DNA from 4 places in the Klebsiella sp. PL-2018 genome. Region 2 is predicted to be linked to each of the others. Evidence: predicted binding sites of a transcription regulator. Region 2 holds the regulator's gene; each other region holds the start of a gene.
The links. Region 2 encodes CRP, which controls carbon source genes, mostly activating them, when cyclic AMP is high. Its sites were predicted from a motif close to ATGTGANNNNNNTCACAT; they were not measured.

Region 1: the regulator CRP is predicted to act here: its motif matches at 1,637-1,654, upstream of msrB (peptide-methionine (R)-S-oxide reductase MsrB).
Region 3: the regulator CRP is predicted to act here: its motif matches at 2,186-2,203, upstream of MKleb_RS00430 (6-phosphofructokinase).
Region 4: the regulator CRP is predicted to act here: its motif matches at 1,797-1,814, upstream of MKleb_RS19435 (YfcZ/YiiS family protein).

Annotation. Positions count from the first base shown of each region.
Region 1 covers NZ_CP077673.1:3,443,530-3,447,041, reverse strand. Annotated here, with positions in the region: gene MKleb_RS16035 (D-hexose-6-phosphate mutarotase) at 1-361, opposite strand, end outside; gene gapA (glyceraldehyde-3-phosphate dehydrogenase) at 436-1,431, opposite strand; gene msrB (peptide-methionine (R)-S-oxide reductase MsrB) at 1,770-2,183, shown strand; gene MKleb_RS16020 (YeaC family protein) at 2,226-2,501, shown strand; gene yajD (HNH nuclease YajD) at 2,562-2,906, opposite strand; gene MKleb_RS16010 (chitinase ChiD) at 3,007-3,512, opposite strand, start outside.
Region 2 covers NZ_CP077673.1:5,388,579-5,392,090, forward strand. Annotated here, with positions in the region: gene MKleb_RS25535 (phosphoribulokinase) at 1-819, shown strand, start outside; gene MKleb_RS25540 (OsmC family protein) at 863-1,267, opposite strand; gene crp (cAMP-activated global transcriptional regulator CRP) at 1,572-2,204, shown strand; gene MKleb_RS25550 (YccS/YhfK family putative transporter) at 2,256-3,512, shown strand, end outside.
Region 3 covers NZ_CP077673.1:95,098-98,609, reverse strand. Annotated here, with positions in the region: gene MKleb_RS00440 (PTS sugar transporter subunit IIC) at 1-608, opposite strand, end outside; gene MKleb_RS00435 (PTS sugar transporter subunit IIB) at 601-915, opposite strand; gene MKleb_RS00430 (6-phosphofructokinase) at 927-1,907, opposite strand; gene MKleb_RS00425 (YdgH/BhsA/McbA-like domain containing protein) at 2,407-2,619, opposite strand; gene fdhD (formate dehydrogenase accessory sulfurtransferase FdhD) at 2,748-3,512, opposite strand, start outside.
Region 4 covers NZ_CP077673.1:4,170,433-4,173,944, forward strand. Annotated here, with positions in the region: gene fadI (acetyl-CoA C-acyltransferase FadI) at 1-1,248, opposite strand, end outside; gene MKleb_RS19435 (YfcZ/YiiS family protein) at 1,408-1,692, opposite strand; gene fadL (long-chain fatty acid transporter FadL) at 2,064-3,428, shown strand; gene mlaA (phospholipid-binding lipoprotein MlaA) at 3,491-3,512, opposite strand, start outside.

The sequences.
Region 1 (3,512 bases), 1.9 Mb from region 2:
GTGCAAAGGTCAGCACCACGCCGTTGTCGTCTTCATCGTGCCCTTTCAGGGCCCACGGCAGGTTGCGGGCGAAGCCGTGGGAGGGCAGGCCCTGCTGAGCAGAAGGACCAAACCACGGCCAGCAAATCGGCACGCCGCCGCGCAGGGCAACGCCGTTTTTAAATGGAGTGTTGCCGCTGAGCCACAGGACTTCTTCTTCGCCAGCGGGCTTCCAGGAGAGCAGGTGAGCGCCCTGGAAAGCCACGGACGCTTTCACCTGCGGATGGTCAACGACGATCAGCTCCAGGTCATCAAGCTGGCGGCGGGAAAGTACAGGGGTAAGCTGTTCGATAACCGGGAGGGCAAAAATTTTATTAATCATTACGCAATCCTTTATCTTCAGACAAAAAAAAGAGCGACCGAAGTCGCTCTTACAGATTACTGTCTCATCTCAACTTATTTGGAGATGTGAGCAATCAGGTCCAGAACCTTGTTGGAGTAACCAGTTTCGTTATCGTACCAGGAAACCAGTTTCACAAAGTTGTCGTTCAGAGCGATACCCGCTTTGGCGTCAAATACGGAAGTGCAGATTTCACCGTTGAAATCGGTGGATACCACGTCGTCTTCGGTGTAGCCCAGAACGCCTTTCATTGCGCCTTCGGAAGCAGCTTTGATTGCTTTCTTAATTTCTTCATAAGAAGCAGCTTTTTCCAGACGAACGGTCAGGTCAACAACGGATACGTTCGGAGTCGGAACGCGGAACGCCATACCGGTCAGTTTGCCATTCAGTTCTGGCAGAACTTTACCTACAGCTTTAGCAGCGCCGGTAGAGGACGGGATGATGTTCTGAGCTGCGCCGCGGCCGCCGCGCCAGTCTTTGTGAGACGGGCCATCAACGGTTTTCTGAGTCGCGGTGGTTGCGTGAACGGTAGTCATCAGACCTTCGATGATGCCGAAGTTGTCGTTGATAACTTTTGCAAGCGGAGCCAGGCAGTTGGTGGTGCAGGATGCGTTGGAAACGATGTCCTGGCCTTCGTATTTGTCAAAGTTAGCGCCTTTAACAAACATCGGAGTGTTGTCTTTGGACGGGCCAGTCAGTACGACTTTTTTCGCGCCAGCGGTGATGTGTTTACGAGCGGTTTCGTCGGTCAGGAAGATACCGGTTGCTTCAGCAACAACGTCAACACCCACTTCGTCCCACTTCAGGTTAGCCGGGTCACGCTCAGCGGTAACACGGATTTTTTTACCGTTAACGATCAGATGACCGTCTTTCACTTCAACGGTACCGTTGAAACGGCCGTGAGTGGAGTCATACTTCAGCATGTAAGCCATGTAGTCAGCGTCTAACAGGTCGTTGATTGCAACGATCTCGATGTCAGAACGTTCCTGAGCAGCACGGAAAACAATGCGACCGATACGGCCAAAACCGTTGATACCTACTTTGATAGTCATATATTCCACCAGCTATTTGTTAGTGAATAAAAGGTTGCCTGTAAAATTACAAAAACCTTACGCAGCGTCAAGCGGAATCGTGTCAATCATTGCGACAAATCAATCCAGAGCATGCCTTTGCGCGGTCGATTTATCCCACTTTCCCTTTGAGCCCAATTCCATATGGGGGCTGCGCCCGGAATTTTAAAGGTCACTGAAGATAAAAATGTGATATTCATCACAATTGTGTGGCTGCCTTTTGGCGTCGCCTAAGTTTAGAACAAAAGTGCACGCTTCATTGTTAATATTTTGTTAGAATTGACGTGAAAAGTTGTCCTTTCACAGCGAGAAGCAAGCCAATGTCGAATAAACCCTCTTCGGACGAGCTCAAAAAAAATTTGAGCGAGATGCAGTTTTACGTGACGCAGAATCACGGTACTGAACCGCCGTTCACCGGGCGGTTGCTCCACAACAAACGCGATGGCGTCTACCACTGCCTGGTGTGCGATGCCGCGCTGTTTCACTCGCAAACCAAGTATGATTCCGGCTGCGGCTGGCCAAGCTTTTATGAGCCCGTCAGCGATGACGCTATCCGCTACCTTAATGATTACTCCCACGGTATGCAGCGCACGGAAATTCGCTGCGGAAACTGCGATGCTCACCTTGGGCACGTATTCCCGGATGGTCCACAGCCCACCGGAGAGCGTTTTTGTGTTAATTCGGCCTCATTAAGCTTCACCAATGATGAAAACGGTGAGCAAATTAAGGGTTGAAAAAACGATTCAGCAAATTATTCCAAACGGGGTTGGCGGAAGATGGAAATTGAGCGGATTATTGACGGTATGACGCCGGAAGTTTATCAGCGCCTGGCGACGGCGGTTGAGCTGGGTAAATGGCCGGACGGCGTGGCGTTGACTGACGAACAGAAAGAGAACTGTCTGCAGCTGGTGATGCTCTGGCAGGCGCGATACAACGTTGACGCGCAGCATATGACCATCGATACCAACGGGCAGATGGTGATGAAGAGTAAACAGCAGCTGAAAGTTGACTTCGGCATTACGCCGCAGCCTATCGCGACCTTTAAATCCTGAGACTGAAAAGGCCTGCGTCAGCCCGGCTAACTGCGCGCCGGGCTCTGAGGCATCACAACGTTACTTCTTGTTCATCATCGCTTTAAGATCGGCGAAGGGGTTATATTTCGCTTCGCCGACGCTTTTCTGCGCATCTTCGCCAGCGACCACCGTCGAGCCATACAGATCGGCTTCGGTGTATTTTGAGTGCTCATGATCGTGACAGTACAGGCACAGCATCTCCCAGTTGCTACCATCTTCCGGGTTATTGGAGTGGTCGTGGTCAATATGGTGTACCGTCAGTTCACGCAGGTTTGAATAGACAAACTCTCGCGAGCAGCGTCCGCAGACCCAGGGGAAGAGCTTCAGCGCTTTTTCGCGGTAACCGACTTCCAGACGGGCGTAGTTTTTCGGGATATAAGCCATAATACCCATGCCTTTTGTTGCAAATGAAAAGCTGCGCCGGAGCCGGCGCAGCGGAATGGGGTTATCATAACCTATTGTGCTGGCGCTGACACCGCGCAGATCAGCGTTTGATCCCCAATGACTCGGCCAGCTGTTTCGCTAACTGATTCTGGTCATCGGCGCCGTACTCCCAGAACATCGCGCCACCCAGCCCCTTGCTCTTGATGTAGTCAGCCTTGATGGCCACCGAGCGCGGGTTCTCATACGAAAGCGCAAAGAGGGCTTGACCGTCGGCGGACTGCACCGACAGCCACGGTACCTTCGCTTCATCATCCCAATGCTGAGTAAAGCGCTTCTGCGGATCGTTGATTAACTTCGCCACGATATCGTTATATTTCACATAGGTATCTTTGGTCAGATCGACGCCCAGCGATTCGAACAGCTCAATCTGTTGAGCCGCAAAGTAGGGGCGGGTGGCCGGGTTTTTCTGCGCGTCCGGCTTGCTCCAGTCAATACCCGGCTCGACGGCGCGTTTGGGTATCCGGCCATAGAAACCAATCCCCAGGTTCATCTGGCTCGGCTTTAGACCGGCGGCAAGGTAGTTGTTCACTATAAAGTCCGCGCTGT
Region 2 (3,512 bases):
ACGACCACCAGCCTCGCTTTTCGCAAAATTTTCGCCCAGCTTAATCTGCACGCCGCCGAAGTTGAAGGCGATAGCTTTCACCGCTATACCCGTCCGGAAATGGACATGGCGATCCGTAAAGCACGCGATCAGGGCAAACATATCAGCTACTTTGGCCCCGAGGCTAACGACTTCGGCCTGCTGGAACACACGTTCGCCGAATATGGGCAAAGCGGCAAAGGCCAGTCGCGCAAATATTTACATACCTATGACGAGGCCGTGCCGTGGAATCAGGTTCCGGGGACCTTCACGCCCTGGCAGCCGCTGCCGGAACCGACTGACGTCCTGTTTTATGAAGGCCTGCACGGCGGCGTTGTGACGCCACAGCATAACGTAGCAAACCATGTCGACCTGCTGGTCGGCGTGGTGCCCATCGTCAATCTTGAGTGGATCCAGAAGCTTATCCGCGACACCAGCGAGCGCGGACACTCTCGTGAGGCGGTCATGGATTCCGTGGTCCGCTCGATGGAAGATTACATCAACTTTATCACCCCGCAGTTTTCACGCACCCACCTCAACTTTCAGCGCGTACCGACGGTGGATACGTCCAACCCGTTTGCGGCCAAAGCCATTCCTTCACTGGATGAAAGTTTTGTCGTTATCCATTTCCGTAATCTAAAAAATATCGATTTCCCCTGGCTACTGGCGATGCTGCAGGGCTCGTTTATTTCGCATATGAATACCCTGGTGGTACCGGGCGGGAAAATGGGGCTGGCGATGGAACTGATTATGGCGCCGCTGGTTGAGCGGCTGATGGAAGGCAGGAAAATCAGCGAGTAGCCAGAACCCCGGTGGCGCGATTGCCGGCCGGGGCGCATTCGGCTTACCCTTCGATCACTTCATAAGAGTGGGTAATGTTTACCGCTTTCTCAAGCATCAGCGCGACGGAACAATACTTTTCCGCCGACAGGTCGACCGCGCGAGACACGGCAGCGTCCTTCAGTTCTTTACCGGTCACGATAAAATGCAGATTGATATGGGTAAACAGACGCGGCGCCTCTTCGCGGCGCTCCGAGGTCAGCTTAACTTCGCAGTTGGTGACGTTCTGGCGGCCCTTCTGCAATATGGAAACCACATCAATCGCGCTGCATCCGCCTGCCGCCATCAGTACCATTTCCATTGGGCTAGGCGCTTTATCCCCGGAATTGCCGTCCATCAGAATCTGGTGACCAGAAGCCGACTCACCGATGAAGGTTAACCCTTCAACCCACTTCACTCGCGCTTGCATAAATTTAACTCCAGGGCTGTAATTTTCCTGACAGATTACGCGTACATAACAATTCTAGCAACGGAAGGCGACCTGGGTCATGCTGAAGCGAGACACCAGGAGACATGCGGCGAAAGCTATGCTAAAACAATCTGGATGCTACAGTAATACATTGATGTACTGCATGTATGCAGAGGACTTCACATTACAGGCTGCAGAAAAATTTCAGCCGGATTCCCAGGTATAGGGATTCAATACGATTGCATGCCCGGATGCCGTGTAGTGTCGGCACCCGGAGATAGCTTATAACAGAGGATAACCGCGCATGGTGCTTGGCAAACCGCAAACAGACCCTACCCTTGAATGGTTCTTGTCTCATTGCCACATTCATAAGTACCCATCAAAGAGCACGCTGATCCACCAGGGTGAGAAAGCAGAAACGTTGTACTACATCGTTAAAGGCTCCGTGGCTGTACTCATCAAGGATGAAGAAGGTAAAGAGATGATCCTCTCTTACCTTAATCAGGGCGATTTCATCGGTGAATTAGGCTTGTTTGAAGAAGGCCAGGAGCGTAGCGCTTGGGTACGTGCGAAAACCGCATGTGAAGTGGCCGAAATCTCCTACAAAAAGTTCCGTCAGCTGATCCAGGTTAACCCGGACATCCTGATGCGTCTCTCTTCGCAGATGGCTCGTCGTCTGCAGGTCACGTCTGAGAAAGTCGGCAACCTCGCCTTCCTTGACGTTACCGGTCGTATCGCTCAGACGCTGCTGAACCTGGCTAAACAGCCGGATGCGATGACCCACCCGGACGGTATGCAAATTAAAATTACCCGCCAGGAAATTGGTCAGATCGTCGGATGCTCCCGCGAGACCGTTGGCCGCATCCTGAAAATGCTGGAAGATCAAAACCTGATCTCCGCGCACGGTAAAACTATCGTCGTCTACGGTACCCGTTAAGTCGGTAAAACGGCGTATTGCCTAACAATACGCCGTTTTTGTTTTCCCCTCATGTGGCGCAGGCTGATTTACCACCCGGAAGTCAACTATGCACTGCGGCAAACGCTGGTGTTGTGTCTGCCGGTTGCGATTGGGCTTCTGCTCGGTCATCTCCAGCAGGGGCTGCTGTTTTCTCTAGTTCCCGCCTGCTGCAACGTTGCCGGGCTGGATACGCCGCATAAACGCTTCTTTAAACGCCTGATTATCGGCGGCAGCCTGTTTGCCGGCTGTAGCCTGATCGTTCAGCTCCTTCTGCAGCGAGACATCCCTTTGCCGCTGATCCTCACGGGTCTGGCGCTCATCCTCGGCGTCACCGCCGAAATCAGCTCCCTGCACGCTCGGCTGCTGCCCGCCTCGCTTATCGCGGCTATTTTTACCCTCAGTCTCGCTGGCAATATGCCGATCTGGGAGCCGCTGTTAATCTACGCCATGGGCACCTTATGGTATGGCGTGTTTAACTGGTTCTGGTTTTGGCTGTGGCGCGAACAGCCGCTGCGCGAATCATTAAGCCTGCTCTACCGGGAGCTGGCCAACTACTGCGAGGCCAAATACAGTCTGCTTACCCAGCATACGGACCCCGCCACATCGCTGCCGCCGCTGCTCAACCGCCAGCAGAAGGTGGTGGATCTGATTACCCAGTGCTATCAGCAGATGCATATGCTGGCGGCTAACCAGCGCAGCGATCACAAACGCCTGCTGCGCGCTTTCCAGGTTGGACTGGACCTTCAGGAACATATTTCCGTCAGTCTTCATCAGCCGGAAGAGGTGCAGAAACTGGTGGAGCGCAGCCACGCGGAAGCGGTGATTCGCTGGAACGCGCAAACCGTTGCCGCCCGCCTGCGGGAGCTGGCGGACGATCTCCTCTACCACCGTTATCCTCAGCGCTTTCAGATGGATAAACAGATCGGCGCGCTGGAAAAAATCGCCTGGCAGCATCCGGATAATCCGGTTGGCCAGTTCTGCGCCTGGCACTTCAGCCGCATTGCCAGGGTTCTGCGCACCCAGCGCCCGCTATACGCGCGTAACCTGATGGCGGATAAAACCCGCCGCCTGCCGCTGCTGCCCGCGTTGAAAAACTATCTGTCGCTTAAGTCGCCGGCGTTACGAAACGCGGCGCGTATCAGCGTGATGCTGAGCGTCGCCAGCCTGATGGGCAGCGCGCTGCATCTGCCTAAGCCCTACTGGATCCTGATGACCGTGCTGTTCGTGACGCAAAACGGCTACGGCGCAACCCGGGTACGTATCGTCCATCGGGCTGCCGGAACCATT
Region 3 (3,512 bases), 530 kb from region 2:
TTACCCACCACTTTAGCCACCGCCGCCTGCACCAGATAGCCGATAGTGCAGAAATGCCCCAGCGCCACGTCATCGGAACCGGTGATGCGCCTGACGACCGGCTGCGCCAGGGCGGGCATCAGTACCGCCATCACGCCGCCGAAAATACCGCCGGTTAAAATCAGCGGCAGTCCGGTCAGCCCGGCTTTATAGCCAATCACCGCGCCGATGGTTGCCATCCACAGCAGCGCCTGGCCGGTCAGAAAGATATATTTCAGCGGCGTCAGGCGGGCGATAATGATGTTGACGGCAAAAATCACCATCAGGGTCAGCGCGACTTCGGAACCTAATTCACGGTTGGCTAATCCGGCGATGGCGGCGACATCGGTAATGTAGCCTTTCATGCCGAATCCCTGCGTGAAGATATCGTTAAGGAACGTTAGCGTGGCGACAATAATGTTGATGCCGGCCATCATAATTAAGAAACCGAGCAGCGTTTTAAACGTCCCCTCCGCCGTTTTGCCCGCTGATTTTTTTTGCAGAATCAGGCCCAGCATCGCAATAAATGCAATTAATATTGAAGCCTGGCCGAGTAAATCTTTAACGATAAACTCTACAAAGCTATTCATAGTCCGCTACCTTCAGGTTACGCTCTTTTAAGAATGCGACGATCTTAGCTTCAATTTCATCTTTATCGGTGAGCTTATGCAGTACCACCACGCGTTTAATTTCTTCCGCACTGGCATCCGCCGTTAATATATCGGCGAAGGTTTTTTGCGTCAGAATCATATCTGATTTAAACGCCCCGGCTTCGGAAATAGTGGTATGTTCAATCTGTGCGGGAATCTCCAGCTTCTTTAAAACTGCCTTCGCCGTCATTTCAATGGCAAAGCTTGAACCGAGGCCGCAGCCACATACGCATAGAATTTTCAGCATGTAGGGTCTCCTCAAATAATATTGAGTTGTTTGGCAAGTTTATAATGATGTCCTTCAGTGTCGACCAGACGTTTTTTCATACTAACTAAATCAATCGGAATAGGTTTGTTGCTTGAATTAATTATGATGGCTTTATTTTTCATCCCTGACTGAATACAGCGAACCACTTCACTGGCCATAATCGTGCCCTGGTAAATTTCTTCGCAGGTCGGATCGCCATTGCGCAAACCGTAGCCTACGATGGTTTTACGAATACGCACGCCAATTTGCGGTTCAAGCTGCTTAATCATGGTATCAATGGCCCCCTGAAAGCCGGGGGAATACTCCCTGGTGTAGCCTTCAGAGCACAGGATCACCACGCTGTTCTGCTGTGTCAGCTTATGCTTCACCCGCTCGGCCAGCGTTTCTAACGGCATCTGCGATTCCGGAATCAGGGCGATATCAGCATTCGATTTAATCGCGGATTGCAGCGTTAACTCTCCACAATAGCCTCCTAATATTTCGACCATAAAGACGCGGCCCGGTAATGCTCTTCCGGTATTTCTTAACCGGGAAACTTCCTTAATAATCTGCTCGCAGGCGGTGGAAAAACCAATGGTATAATCGCTGCCGTACACATCATTATCGATAGTCATCCCGACGCCAAAGCAGTTAATATCAAATTCGCTCAGCGTATTGAGAAACTGCAGGCTGCCGTCGCCGCCGGCCATAATCAGCACATCAATGCGCAGTGATTTAATTTTTTTGGCTATGGTTTCATATTCACTGCGCAGCAGCCTGCGGCTGGTTCGCCCGGAGGTGATGATCGGAATAGAGGCAATGGAGAAATCAACCAGATCGCGCCAGGCGACTTCGTGATGATTTTTATCCAGCAGTCCGGGTATTCCGCCATTAAAAAGGGTGATATCGGCACTCGCCAGTCTGGCTATCTGGAATATAAAATTATTAATTCCAGAAACATCGCCGCCGCTAATAACCATGCCAATTTTCATTGCCTGTCTCCGTTGCTTTGCTTGCCCACATTTTTCCCTGAGTTCAAGACCGTTATTTGCAATAGAGATCACAATATGCTGATAAATTCCTCCGAGCCTAATATTGACAGTGGGTTTATTTACTCATTTTTTGTGATGCATATCTCTTTTATAAAATGAGATCGCCTTAACAATTATCTTTTTATTTGCTTTAAGATCATTAAGTTGCTTGAAGCGATAATTGCGCGGGTGGGCTGCCTGTTTTCTCCCATAAACCCAGCGATGATGAAAAGACAGAAATGTGATAAATAGCGCATTTTTTTGCGTCAGGAAGGTTCACGGCTTTCTCATCTGTTGTCTGCCTTCTTGCAGGGACCAACACGTAAAGCTGCATTCAGCCTGTTTTGATTCTGATATCGCCGCCCCTCACGGCAAAGGCACCTGCGTTAAGCCCCCTGGGAATAAATCTCAGACACAAAAAAAGCGCCCCCAGGGCGCTCTTTCGACAGTAGCTTTACGCTTATTTATTCAGTTCCGCAGTCATGTGCACGCGGTTACCGGTAAACGCTTCGGTAATTTTGTAAGACGAAGCGCCAGCGGCCTGGGCCTGAGCGGCGATTTTCGCTTCCGCACCGTCCATCGTTGCGGCGGTCGCGGTCACGGTTTCCGCAGCGAAAGAACCAAAAGAAGCGGCCAGAGCGATAACTGCGACAAAATTTTTGATGCTTTTCATGATATAAACCCTTTACGTTAGTTGTTTGAATAAGGCGCCGTGCCTTGATGTGATAAATAGTAGCCCTCACATCGCCAAACAAAAAGCGGAAGGATTTGTTGTCATCATTCAAAAAAACTGACTTAAATTTAACCCGCAATTAACCGCTGCGGATGCGTGTAAACGGTAGCCCTGCCCGGCTTGCAGAATCCCACCAGCGTCAGGTTGCAGCGCTCGGCGACGTCAACCGCCAGCGTGGTCGCGGCAGAGACCGCAAAGAGGATTTCCACCCCGCACATGGCCGCCTTCTGCACCATTTCATAGCTGGCGCGGCTGGAGACCAGCGCCGCGCCGTTCTGCCAGGCGCCTTCTGATTCCGCGCGGTGTCCCAGGAGCTTGTCCAGCGCCACGTGGCGACCCACGTCTTCATGGCCGCCCGCGAGCTCGCCGGAAGGACTTACCCAGGCCGCGGCGTGAGTACAGCCGGTAAGGCGGCCTATCGGCTGAAAATCATGCAGGTGAGCCAGCGCGCGATCGAGATTCGCCAGATCGAACGTCTGGGTAAAGGGCAGCGGCTGCACGGGCTTCCCGATATCGTTGAGCTGCTCAACGCCGCATACTCCGCATCCGGTGCGTCCGGCCAGCGCGCGACGGCGCTCTTTCAGCCCCATAAAGCGGCGGCTGGAGAGTTCGATTTGCACTTCCAGGCCGTTACAGGCCTGAACGACGTCCATACCATAAATCTCGCCCCGGTTTTCGATAATCCCTTCGGATAAGGAAAAGCCGACGGCGAACTGCGCCAGGTCTTTCGGCGTCGCCATCATCACCACGTGCGAGATGCCGTTATAAACCAGCGCAACGGGTACCTCTTCAGCTAACTCGTCTGGCTGAGGATGTTGCAAATTTTGGCGCTT
Region 4 (3,512 bases), 1.2 Mb from region 2:
AAATCCGCCGCCGCGCCGCCGCAGTTCATGCAGCGTTTGGGTAATCATTCGCGCGCCGGTGGCGGCAAAGGGATGACCGTAGGCAATCGAGCCGCCAAGCACGTTAAATTTGCTCTCGTCCACTTCCCCGGTAGCCTGAGAGCGGCCAAGCACTTCGCGGGCAAAGCGATCGCTGGCCATACATTGCAGGTTGGCCAGCGTTTGCGCGGCAAAAGCTTCATGCATATCAATCAGGGTCAAATCAGCCAGCGTCAGCCCCGCTCTTTCCAGCGCCAGAGGCGTCGACCACGCCGGGCCCAGCAGCATATCCTGGCGAACATCAATCGCGGTGAAAGCGTAGCTTCGCAGATAGCCCAGCGGAACAAGGCCCAGCTCTTTAGCCCGGGATTCTGTCATCAGGATCACCGCCGCCGCTCCATCGGTTAGCGGCGTACTGTTCGCGGCGGTTACGCTCCCGTGTTGACGATCGAAGGCCGGGCGTAACTTTTGGTAATCCGCCAGGGTTGAATTTTTACGAATATTATTATCCTGTTCCAGCGGCTCACGGAACGGCGGCGTGTACGCCGTCATCACTTCTGCCGAGAGCTTACCTTCCTCCCAGGCTCTGGCGGCAAGCTGGTGTGAACGCAGCGCCAGCGCATCCTGCCGTTCGCGCGTGATAGCCCACGTTTTCGCCATCTGCTCGGCGGTATCGCCCATCCGCAGGCCGGTTGAGTATTCGGCAACCGCTGGCGGTACGGGCAGAAGGTCGCGAAAACGCAGCCGAGAAAATAGCTTCAGACGCTGTCCCAGGGTGCGAGCTTTGTTGGCATCAACAAGCGTTCGGGCGAGTTTTTTGCTGACGCCAATAGGTAATACGGAAGAGGAGTCGGCTCCGCCGGCGATACCCGCGCGAATAGTGCCTGCCATCAGGCTTTCCGCGACGTTGGCTACCGCCTGAAAGCTGGTCGCACAGGCGCGGCTGACGCTGTAGGCATCGGTATGCACGCTCATGCCGGTCCCCAGCACAATTTCCCGGGCGATGTTCGGCGCTTCCGGCATCTGCACCACCTGGCCAAATACCAGCTGGTCTATTATGTCCGCGGGGATGTTGCTGCGAGCCAGCATTTCGCCGACCACCAGCTTACCTAAATCAACGGCCGGCACGCCGTGAAAAGCCGTCGCCTGTCGGGCAAACGGAGTACGTAAACCGCTGACTATCGCGATACGATCGCCCTGGCGGGTGACTAGCGGTAATGCCTGACTCATAACGCTCCCCTGTTAACCGATAAAACAAAGTGGTCTGACCTGATAACAGTTTTAACTAATATTTTACATTAAGCCAATCGGGGAACCGAAAAAGTGGGAGCCAAAACACATTGATTAGAAAAGGTAACGCCCCTGCCATGAGGGGCATTAAGGGAAGGATTAACGCAAGCCGAGCTGGAAAATCAGGGTTTCAGCTTCACAGCTGAACACGAAATCGATATCCAGCTTCACGCCGCCATCAACGTCGGTAAAGGTCGGGGTGATTTTGCACGGCTCTGATTCAACGTTACGCGCTCTTTCGCTTAATGCGGCGAGCGTTTCTTCGGCTTCGGCACGGTTCGCAAACACGCGGCTATAAGAGGCGGTGCAATCGGTGTTGTCCATAATGGTGCCAACATCCATACAGCAGCAAACCGGGGTTTCATCAGCACTGCATTTACTCATCGTAGATTTCCTCTGTATATGCACTCAAGGTGCCAGACAAATAATGTGCGTATTTTACGCCCCGGGCATGCCTGCCTCCAGTCGTTAATGGCGACAAACGGGATAAGTGACCGAAATCACACTTAAAAATGATCCAAAACAAAAAGCGCCTACTTTGGGTAACAGGTACCCGGGCAAATTTGCCAACTGGATCGCGTTTCTTAGATCACAATTGAAAAAACTTATAAACAAACTTGCAACATATCATCTGGTCAGACCTATACTCAGCGCACTGGTCTGATTTCTCTGTCGTAAAGCAGACCCTACACTTCGCGCTCCTGTTACAGCATGTAACATTGTTTAAATAAAAATAACTCTATGAGGTTATGGGCATGAGCCAGAAAACCCGCCTTACCCAATCTGCCCTTGCAGTGGCTGTAGCACTCGTTTCAACCCAGGCCTGGTCAGCAGGCTTTCAGCTAAACGAATTCTCTTCATCGGGCCTTGGTCGCGCCTATTCAGGTGAAGGCGCTATTGCTGATGATGCGGGAAACGCCAGTCGTAACCCGGCGTTAATCATGATGTTCGACCGTCCAACCTTCTCCGGCGGCGCTATTTTCGTCGATCCTGATGTCAACGTCACCGGTAGTTCAGTTATCGGTAATGACGCCAGCCAGGACAATATTGCGCCTACCGCATGGGTGCCGAATCTGCACTTCGTGGCGCCGATTAACGACCAGTTCGGTTGGGGAGCTTCCCTGACCTCTAACTATGGTTTAGCCACCGAGTTCAACAACGATTTTGCCGCGGGCTCGATGGGCGGTACCACCGATCTCGAAACGCTTAACCTGAACCTGAGCGGCGCTTATCGTCTCAACGACCACTGGAGTTTTGGTCTGGGCTTTGACGCCGTGTACGCTCGAGCAAAATTAGAGCGCTATGCGGGTGATTTACCGGAAATTATCGGCGCACAGCTACCGGGAATGGTGAAAGCCGGCAAACTCTCCCCGGCTCAGGCTGCGGCCATCGGTCAACAGGCCGGCGGTATCAGCCGCGACACCCAAATTGCTCGTCTGAAGGGTGATGAATGGGGCTTTGGCTGGAATGCCGGTATTTTATATGAAGTCGATAAAAACAACCGCTATGGCTTAACCTACCGCTCTGAAGTCAAAGTTGATTTTGACGGGGATTACAAGAGCAGCCTGCCGTCGTCCCTTAACCCCATCAACTCCGCTCTGGGACTGGGCCTACCGTACGGCACCGGCGGCTCCACGATTGGCGGTTCTCTGACGTTGAATCTGCCAGAAATGTGGGAAGTATCAGGTTATAACCGCGTGGCGCCAAAATGGGCCGTTCACTACAGCCTGGCATACACCAGCTGGAGCCAGTTCCAGGAGCTGAAAGCGACCAAAACCAGCGGTGGTGAAACGCTGTTCTACAAGGACGAAGGTTTTAAAGATTCCTACCGTATCGCGCTGGGTACGACCTATTACCACGACGATAACTGGACCTTCCGTACCGGTATCGCCTTTGATGATAGCCCGGTCCCGGCTTCCAATCGCTCTATCTCTATTCCGGACCAGGATCGCCTGTGGCTCAGCGCCGGTACGACTTACGCCTTTAATAAAGATGCCTCAGTCGACGTCGGTGTGTCTTATATGCACGGTCAGCACGTTGAATTTACAGAAGGGCCGTATACATTTAAATCAGAAGGTAAAGCCTGGCTGTACGGCGCGAACTTCAACTACCGTTTCTGATAATGTGAAGCCACAAAAAAGGGTGAACATCATGTTCACCCTTTTTACTTTCTACCCGTCGGTTACTGTGAATCGATATCTTTG